Regions from separate parts of the Isoalcanivorax beigongshangi genome, predicted to be linked through region 3. Evidence: predicted binding sites of a transcription regulator. Region 3 holds the regulator's gene; each other region holds the start of a gene.
The links. Region 3 encodes FNR, which switches genes on or off when oxygen is low (the NO sensors DNR and NnrR bind a similar motif). Its sites were predicted from a motif close to TTGATNTANATCAA; they were not measured.

Region 1 (3,277 bases), 810 kb from region 3:
GTACCCGCCAGCGGCCGCACCGTGACCACGCCATGCTCCACGCGTGACAGGATTTCCGGCGACGACCCGGCAATGTGGAAATCGCCCAAATCAAAGAAGAACATGTGCGGCGACGGGTTCAGGTATCGCAACGCCCGGTACAGATCCAGCGCCGGCGCTTGGAACGGCGCGGACAACCGCTGCGACGGCACCACCTGCATGACATCGCCAGCAGCGATGTAATCGCGAATCTGCTCCACCATGCCTTCGAACTCGGCCTGACTCATTTCTGCTTGCAGATCCTGCTCGGCAATCGCCTCGCCACGCGGGCGGTCATCCGGCCCCTCAGTGGGCGCCCGCAGCCGGGCCTGAAGCACATCCAGCCGCTGTTGTGCGGCCGCCAGTGCACCGGCCTTGGCCGGGTCGGCCAGCACAATCAGGAACAGGCTGCCGCGCAGGTTATCGAACACCACCACTTCTTCACTGCGCACCAACACGATGTCGGGCACGCCGAGCGGATCGCGGCCACGCGGCTCGCCGACCCGCGGCTCGAAATAGCGCACGCTTTCGAAGCCAAAATAACCGGCTAGGCCGCCGTTGAAACGCGGTAGACCCGGCACTTCTGGCGCTCGAAACTGGCCGCGGTAGTGCTCAATCCAGGCAATAGGATCAACGTCTTCCAGCACCTCGTTGACGTCGCCGCTGCGCTCGATGGTGCGCCCACGCACGGTGATCACCTCACAGCCTGGCAGGCCAATGATCGAGTAGCGTCCCCAACGCTCGCCGCCCTGCACCGACTCGAACAGGTAGCTGTACGGGCCCTGTGCCAATTTGCGGTAGGCCGACAGCGGCGTGTCCAGATCCGCCAGTACCTCACGTACCACTGGCACACGGTTGTAGCCCGCACGGGCATAGTGCTCAAAAGAGTCCGCAGACATGATCAATCCTTTGTGGTGTAGAAAACGGGCCTTTAGCCCGGGAGCCAAACACGCAAAGCAGAGTGCCCATTACAGAGCACAGGGGAGCGTCACCATCGCCAGGAGGCGGGTGCGGGCAGAGCAGCGGATTGTGACAGTGCGGAGGACCGGTTCACCGGACGGATTCCTGCAACCAAAAGATGAATGGGCCCGATTGTAGCCACAGTGCCCGACCGAGGCGACCCCCGGCAGCGGCTTTTTTGCCGCCGCCGATCGGGCTGACCTGGATCAAGCCCGGCGCAGCGGCCACGCTGTGTGATTGATCCAGGTCAGCAGCTGTCGTCGTGGGACGGCGGATACTGTCCCCACTACGGACCAAGGAGTAACCCTCATGTCATTCCCCTTGCGCACCACCCTGCTCGGCCTCGTCGCCGCCTCTCCGCTGCTGGTGACCCTGCCGGCCCACGCTTATGAAGCCGGCGACTGGCTGGTGAAATTCGGCGTGACCCAGGTCAACCCGAAGAGCAACAACGGCAAACTCGCCAACGGCACCCTTGCGGTGGACGTGGAAGACGCCACCCAACCGAGCATCAGCGTGACCTACATGGCGACCCGCAACCTCGGTATCGAAGTGCTGGGAGCGCTGCCGTTCAACCACACCGTGACCCTCAACGGCGACAAGAGTGCGACCACCAAGCACTTGCCGCCGACCGTCACCGCCCAGTGGTTCTTCCTGCCGGATGCGCAAGTGAACCCCTATGTCGGCGTGGGCCTGAACTACACCACCTTCTTCAACACCCGTGAGACCGGCCCGATCAGCGGCGCCAATCTGAAGTTGGAAGACTCTTGGGGCGTTGCGGCGCAGGTCGGGGTGGACATCAAGATCACCGAGAGCCTGTATGCCAACGCCAGCGTGCGTTACATGGACATCGATTCTAAAGCCAAGCTGAACGGCGCCCGCATCGGCACTGTGCATATCGATCCGGTGGTCAGCACCCTCGGCTTCGGCATGCGGTTCTAAGCCACGCCGGGCGGCGCTGCCGCTCGGTCCGTGTGCAACAGCCCCGGCGCCTTGCGGCACCGGGGCTTTTTTATTGTTGTCAGCAGAGCCGTGAACGGCGCCCCAGTAATGGACCTTGTCGGCAGTCCCCGCCACCACATATGATGAGAATCATTTCCAATGACAACAAGTTCTCATCTCCTAGGATCCGATCTTGCCGACGCCCGAGCTGGCCCGCCAGCACCCCATCGCACTGCTCTACGCGGACCACCATCCGTGGCTGCTGGGCTGGCTGCGCCGTCAGCTGAGTGACGCCGGGCTGGCCGATGACTTGGCGCAAGACACATTCGTCAGCGTGCTACGCGACGGCAGTGCTGGCGATATCCGCCAACCGCGTCCGTTTCTGGCCACCATTGCGCGGCGCCTGATGGCCCGCCGCCATCGCCGCCAACTGCTGGAAAACAGCTATCTGGAATTGCTCGCCGCGCTGCCGCCGGAACACGCGCCGGGGCCAGAATCCCAATTGTTGGCGCTGGAGGCGTTGCAACAATTGGATCGGGCGCTGGATGGTCTACCAGCCAAAGTGCGCGAAGCATTCCTGCTCGCTCATTTGGAAGGCCTGCGTTACGTCGACATTGCCGAGCGCCTTCGCGTTTCCACCAGCTCAGTGAAGCAATATCTCAGCCGCGCCAATCAGCAATGCTTGTTCGCCATTACCCTATGAGACCGCGCCATGACCTCCACGCCCGGTCCGTTCGCTGAAGGCGCGCCGCTGCCAGTGGAGGTGGCGCAGGCTGCCGCAGACTGGCTGACGCTGCTGATGGCCGATGTCGTCAGCGAGGACGATCGCCAGCGCTGGCAGGCGTGGCGCAACGCCCACCCAGATCACGAACGCGCTTGGCGCCATATCGAAGCCATCACCGGCCACCTGCAGCAGCTGGGCCCGACGCCGGCCTACCAGGTGTTGTCGCCCTATGGCGAGATGCAGCGCCGCCAGCAGCCATCACGGCGCAAAGTGTTGAGCTGGCTGCTGCTGGCCGGCGCCGCCGGCGGCGGTGCTCTGCTGGCCACCCCGGCCAGCCGGCCTCTACGCCAGCGGCTCAGCACCGACTACCGCACTGGCACCGGTGAACAACGCAATTGGACCTTGCCGGACGGCAGCCAGTTACTACTCAACACCGACAGCATCGTAGTGGTCGATTTCCAACCTCAGCAGCGGCGTCTGCAGCTGCTGCAGGGCGAGCTGTGGTTGGTCACCGCCGCCGCGCAGGGGGTCGCTGGGACACTACCGCCACTGGTGGTGGACACTGTCCATGGTCGCATCCAAGCGCTCGGCACCCGCTTCAGCGTGCGCCACTGGCCAGAGCGCACCACGGTGACG
Region 2 (3,277 bases), 280 kb from region 3:
AAGCATTCGCCGGCAGACAGTTGCAGCGACAGTCGCTCAAATAACGGTTTTGCGGCCCCGGACGGAGTAAACGCCAGTTGTTCCAGCGTCAGCCCCGGAGCAGCCGATAGCGCCTGGCTCGGGGCGTCAGTGGCGTGTTGCTGCAAGCGCGGGGCAAGGGCGTCCGCAGCAGCGATGCCGGCGGCCCGCTCATGGTAGCCGGCTGCCAGCTGGCGCAGCGGCTGGTAGAACTCCGGCGCCAACGCCAGCAGGAACATGCCGGTGCCAAAGGTCAGCGACGGGCCGGGGCCGAAGGCCACCAAGTCCAGCAGGTGCAGGCCGACATACACGGCCACCAGCGCCACGGCCAGGGCCGAGAACAACTCCAGCACCGCCGAACTGAGGAAGGCAATGCGCAGCACTTTCATGGTGTGGTCGCGGAACGCGCCGCTGGCTTTGTGGACGCTTTCGACTTCCGCTTTTTCGCGACCGAACACACGTAGGGTGAGGGCGCCGCGCACGCGGTCGATGAAATAGCCGCCGAGAAATTCAAGGCTGCGTAGCTGTTGGTCAGCAGCCCGTTGGGCGCCGGTGCCCACCAAGATCATGAACAGCGGGATCAGCGGCGCGGTGATCAGGAACACTAGCCCGACGACCCAATCGACGCTGAAGGCCACCGCCAGGAACAAGATGGTGGCAACGCCGCCCACCGACTGCTGCACCGCGTAGCCGCCGTGATAAGCGCCCACGGCGCGGGTGTGTTCCAGCAGTAATGTGCTCAGTGTGCCGGGCGCGTCATCACGTGCCGGCCGGTACAACAGCGCCTCCGCCACCTCGCTGCGCACGCCACGGGTGACGCGCGCCGCCACGGTGGCGCTAGCGAGCGAGCGTGCCGAACCGGCCGCCACCCGTACCAGCAGCAGCGCCGCCAAAGCCAGCGCCGGCTGCAGGATGGCGCCATCGCCGGTGACCACGGTGGCAGCCAGCCACGCCAGCAGTGCCGCCTGCAGCACCGCGAACACTGCATCGAGGCACGCCAGCCATCGCAAGCGGTGACGGGCGTTGCCAGCCAGCAGGGCTTGTTGGCGCAACCACTGTTTCGCGGTTGCCGGGGGCGTGTCGGGTGCAGGTGAAGAATGTGCGTGCATCGAGTTGGCGGTCGTCCTGGTAAGCGGCGTTACTGCGGCCTCATGGCCCCAGGCAGGGAGGCCCATGGTAGCCGCACCAGCGCCGCGACTCATCTTTCCTTTGCTGCCGGCTGGTTGCCGCAGGTGGTGAAAGCGTCAGCAGCGGCGTTTTGCCGCACCCTAGCGGTGATGGCTGCGGCTAAGGTGGCGCGGCCTGTGCCATGGGGACGAACATCCAAAGTGCAAGTGAAACCCGATCGGCACGGTGCTATTCTCGCCGACAGTTGATCCACGGCATGGCGTGGCGCCGCAGCGGACGGTACAACTCTCCTCCGGCTGCATCCGTGTCCGGATCAGCGGGTGCACCGTCGCGTCTCACTGTGGGAGAAAACGGCATGATCGACGCCACACTGGTGGAGTTGTCCCGGCTTCAGTTTGCACTGACAGCCATGTACCACTTCCTCTTCGTTCCTCTAACCCTCGGCCTCTCATTCCTGCTTGCCATCATGGAAAGCGTCTATGTCATGACCGGACGCAAGATCTGGCGGGACATGACCAAGTTCTGGGGCACTCTGTTCGGTATCAACTTCGCCATGGGCGTCGCCACCGGCGTGGTGATGGAGTTCCAGTTCGGTACCAACTGGGCGTTCTACAGCCACTATGTCGGTGATATTTTCGGTGCACCGCTGGCGCTTGAAGGCCTGATGGCGTTCTTCCTCGAAGCCACATTGGTGGGCCTGTTCTTCTTCGGTTGGGACAAACTCAGCCGCTTGCAGCACTTGATGGTGACGTGGCTGGTTGCGCTGGGCTCCAACCTGTCGGCGCTGTGGATCCTGATTGCCAACGGCTGGATGCAGAACCCGGTGGGCTCTCTGTTCAATCCAGACACCATGCGCATGGAAGTGACCAACTTCGTCGAGGTGCTGTTCAACCCGGTGGCCCAGGCCAAGTTCGTGCACACGGTGGCCGCTGGCTATGTCACCGGTGCGGTGTTCGTGTTGGCGATCAGCTGCTACTACCTGCTTAAGAACCGTCACACTGACATCGCGCGCCGTTCGTTAGTAGTCGCGGCTTCCTTCGGTCTGGCGTCCGCCATGTCAGTGGTGGTGCTCGGTGACGAGTCTGGCTACGCGATTACCGACAACCAGAAAATGAAGCTGGCGATGATTGAGGGCATGTGGCACACCGAGGACGCACCGGCGTCGTTCACCATCTTCGGCGTGCCTGACCGCGAGGCGCAGACCACCCACTACGAGGTGCGCGTGCCGTGGATGATGGGCCTGATTGCCACCCGCAGTGTGGACAAAGAAATCCCCGGCATCCTCGATCTGCTGAAGCTGTCTGAGCTGCACATCCGTGACGGCTTGGTGGCCTACGACGCGCTGGAGACCTTAAAGCACTCGCCTAACGATCCGGCGGCGCGGCAGGCGTTTTTGGAAAACCAGCAGTACATGGGTTACGCGCTGATGCTCAAGCAGTATACCGCGGACCCGCGTGAGGCCACCGACGCACAAATTTCTGCGGCGGTCTCCGACATGTTGCCGAACGTGGCGGCGCTGTTCTTCGCCTTCCGTTTCATGGTGGCAATCGGTTTCTTCTTCATCCTGGTATTCGGCGCGGCGTTCTACTTCACCTCGCTGCGGCGCACCATTCCACGTTGGGCGCTCCGCGTTGGCGTGCTGCTGCTGCCGCTGCCGTGGATCGCAGCGGAGCTAGGCTGGCTGGTCGCCGAGTACGGTCGGCAGCCGTGGATCATCGAAGGGGTGCTGCCAACCTTCCTCGGTGTAAGTTCGCTCACCGTGACCGATCTGCTGATTTCGCTGGCCGGCTTCATGGTGCTGTACACGGTCTTGGCGGTGATCGAGATCCGCCTGATGATCACCTATATCCGCAAGGGACCGCAGCCTGACCACGACGATGTGGAACAGCGGCCGTCCGTTCTTGTCTCCAGCGACGCCTGAGGAGGGTTGCCATGTTGCTCGATTACGAAACCTTGCGCGTGATCTGGTGGGCCCTGATCGGCATCCTGTTGATCGGTTTTGCGCTCACTGACGGTTTTGACATGGGCGTGGCAGCACTGCTGCCCGCAGTGGCCCGCAACGACGGCCAGCGGCGGCAGGTGATCAACACTGTCGGTCCGGTTTGGGAAGGCAACCAGGTGTGGTTGATCC
Region 3 (3,277 bases):
TTTCGGTGCGGTGAAGCCGGCCCGCTTGCAGCAGCGCATTGTGACGCCGCAGTTCTTGGATGAGAAAAACGGCGTTTATAAAATCATTAGCTTCCATGCCAAGAAAGCACGGGGCTTGATGGCCGCTTGGGTGCTGCAAAACCGGGTGACGCAGGTCAGTGATCTGGAGCAGTTCGACGTGGCCGGCTACCGCTTTGCGGCAGCGGATTCTGATGCCGACACGCTGGTATTTCGCCGCCCAGCCTCCGCGCAGGGATGAGACCAGGCAGCGACGGGGCGCTCAGTCTTGCCAAGGCGATTGGAAGCCATCCGGTTTTACCGCGAGGAAGTCGCCCTGCGCATTAAGAGCGATTTTTTCTGCGGTACTGCCGAACAGTAGCCGGCGCAGCGGGTCTCGCTGTACCGTACCGAGTACCAGCAACTGCGGTGCGTGTTCGCTTTGGTAGGCAGCCAGCGCTTGGGCCGGCTCACCTTCCAGCAGCACCTGGTTGCTATGCTCGAGACCAGCCTGTTCACACAATTGGTTCAGACGCTGCACGTAGTAGTCGCGCACTGACTTCATATCGACGGTGTAAGTCGGTAGGCCTTCGCCCACAATCAGCAGCAGATTGTCGTCCGGATGTTCAATCACGTGAGCGAGACGCAGCGTGCCATCGAGTGCATCACTGAAATGCCGCGCTGCTTTGACCACCTCGGCGTTGAGGCCGGCGAGCGCGCCTTCGTCTTGATCCGGATCCACTGCCGCCAGCACGTCCACAGCGCCGCGCCAGGGCAGGGACGATACGCACATCACCGGGCAGGGCGCCTTGCGCAACAGGATCCAGTGGCGTGGTGTCAGCAGTAGCCGCGAAAGGCCGGTAGTGCCTTCATCGCCACTCTGAATCACTACACATTCCGGAATGTCGGCCAAGATGACATCGCGCAGGGCGCTCTCGTCGTCTTTTTCCCAGGCCAGCAGGATTTCCACTTCGCTACGACATTCGCTGCAGTCCTGCAGCAGTTGCGCGATTCGCTGCCGCCAGCTGTGCTCCAGCGACGCCTTGGCGCGCTCGAAGTGTTCACTGGAACCATTGGTCGCGCGGACCAGCGCTGGTGCGTAAATATTGACGAATATCCGCAGCCGCCGGCGGTTCTCTTGGGCCAGATGGGCGGCCTTGAGCAGCGCCATCTGCGGACATTTAAGATCGGGTTCGAGTACTGCTAGGACCGGGGTCATGACCACCTCACTGTGACGCAGCGACTGGGACAGGTATCAGCTTGTACAGGTTTTGCGAGAATCGCCACATAGGCCCGGGCGATCAAGGATCTGGATTTCGCGGCCGTCGACGCTGATCAGTTCCTGCTGCTGAAGCCGGGTGAATATTCGGCTAACGGTTTCCACGGCAAGCCCCAAGTAGTTGGCGATATCGTAGCGTGACATCGGCAGGCGGAACTGGGTATTGGACAGGCCACGGCGCTGGTGGCGCGCGCCGATACTGAGGATCAGCGATGCCACACGGTCATCCGCCGATTTTTTGCTAAGCAGCATGTGTAGCATCCGATCTTCCTGGATTTCGCGGCTCATGAGGCTGAAGAAATGGCGCTGCAGGGTCGGAATCTTGGTCGACAAGGCTTCCAGCTGGGTGAATGGAATCTCACACACGGTGGACGTTTCAAGCGCCTTGGCGGAAGACACATGGTGGGCGGTGCCGATGCCGTCCATGCCGACGATTTCGCCGGGCAGGTAGAAGCCGGTGACCTGCTCATCACCTTCTTCAGACATGGAATACGTTTTCAGCGCGCCACTGCGCACCGCGTAGACCGCTTCAAAGGAATCGGCGGCACGGTAAAGGTGCTCGCCCCGTTTCAGTGGGCGGCCGCGGCGGATCATGCGGTCCAGCTCATCCAGCTGTTCCGGCTCCACGGCTAGTGGCAAGCAGATCTGGCTGAGGCTGCAATCGTTGCAGGACACTCGGACTGTCAAGGTCGTCTCCGGTTGCACTGAGGGTGGGGATGTCACACTACAGTAGTATACGACCACCACCGAATTTTGCATGGTAGTGTGATCGGGTCCTCAGATGATACGACTAAACCGGGTGGCGGTCTGCGGCGTTTGATAGCGATCAAACACCATGGCCACAGCTCGCGCCGCTAAGCGTCCCATTTCAGTAATCTGCAACAGGCGTCCATCGAAAGTGACCAACCCGTCGGCCAGCAACGGCCGTAGCGAGTCCAACTCGGCGCGGAAATAATTGGCAGCGTCGATCTGCCAGTGCTGGCCGAATTGTTCCAAATCCAACTGCATACCGCACAGCAGCGTCATGATCAGATCGCGACGTAATTCGTCGTCCTGATCAAGCCGGTAGCCTTGTCGCACCGGGAATCGGGCTTGGTTCAGCGACATCTGCCAGTCATCGATTTGGCGTGCGTTCTGGGCGTATAAGGTGCCGAGTTGGCTGATGGATGAGACTCCGAAACCAACCAAGTCGGCATCGCCGTGCAAGCTGTAGCCCTGGAAGTTCCGGCACAGCGTGCCGTCTCGCTGTGCTTGTGCCAGCGCGTCATCGGGCTTGGCAAAGTGGTCCATGCCAATCAGCTGATAGCCCATTTCTTCCAACATGCTGCCGGCGCGGGTGAGCATGCGCAGCTTTTCAGAGGGTGAGGGCAGGGTGGTTTCATCGATCTGACGCTGCACCTTGAACCGGCTCGGAAGATGGGCGTAGTTATAGAGCGAGATACGATCGGGATCGAGTGCACCCAATTGTTCCAACGTCCGTGCCAATGAGGTTTCTGATTGCCAGGGGAGGCCATAGATCAGGTCTGCATTGATGGAGCGGAAACCGAAGTCGCGGGCGCTGCGGAACAGTGCAAGAATCGTCTCGAACGGCTGCACCCGGTTTACTGCCTGTTGTACTCGTGGGTCGAGATCCTGCACGCCGAAGCTCAGGCGGTTGAAACCAAGTCCGCGCAGCAAGCTCAGTCGGCTGCTGGTGACGGTACGCGGGTCTACTTCGATGCCGTAATCCCCCCGATCCTGATCTAGCAAGTGGAACAAGCGGCCGGTTTGATGCATCAAGCGTGTTAGCTGGGCATCGTCAAAAAAAGTCGGCGTGCCGCCGCCCCAGTGCATCTGAACCACCGGCCGCTGACTGTCGATCAACGCGCTTTTCAGCGTCATTTCCTTCAGCAATGTTTCTAAATACGGTTCGGCGATGCGTTTGTCACCGGTGACGATGCGGTTGCAGGCGCAGTAATAGCAGACGTGCTCGCAGAAGGGGATGTGCATGTACAGCGACAG

Region 1: AB5I84_RS03630 (OmpW/AlkL family protein) is a predicted target of FNR. The motif match lies at 1,216-1,229, and genes of this name have one in related genera.
Region 2: AB5I84_RS08640 (cytochrome ubiquinol oxidase subunit I) is a predicted target of FNR. The motif match lies at 1,391-1,404, and genes of this name have one in related genera.

What each region holds. Positions count from the first base shown of each region.
Region 1 is NZ_JBGCUO010000001.1:816,685-819,961, reverse strand. It holds gene trpE (anthranilate synthase component I) at 1-917, opposite strand, end outside; gene AB5I84_RS03630 (OmpW/AlkL family protein) at 1,288-1,917, shown strand; gene AB5I84_RS03625 (sigma-70 family RNA polymerase sigma factor) at 2,111-2,620, shown strand; gene AB5I84_RS03620 (FecR domain-containing protein) at 2,630-3,277, shown strand, end outside.
Region 2 is NZ_JBGCUO010000001.1:1,907,524-1,910,800, reverse strand. It holds gene cydD (thiol reductant ABC exporter subunit CydD) at 1-1,070, opposite strand, end outside; gene AB5I84_RS08640 (cytochrome ubiquinol oxidase subunit I) at 1,502-3,067, shown strand; gene cydB (cytochrome d ubiquinol oxidase subunit II) at 3,079-3,277, shown strand, end outside.
Region 3 is NZ_JBGCUO010000001.1:1,623,941-1,627,217, forward strand. It holds gene yaaA (peroxide stress protein YaaA) at 1-259, shown strand, start outside; gene AB5I84_RS07355 (universal stress protein) at 281-1,216, opposite strand; gene fnr (fumarate/nitrate reduction transcriptional regulator Fnr) at 1,253-1,963, opposite strand; gene hemN (oxygen-independent coproporphyrinogen III oxidase) at 2,054-3,277, opposite strand, start outside.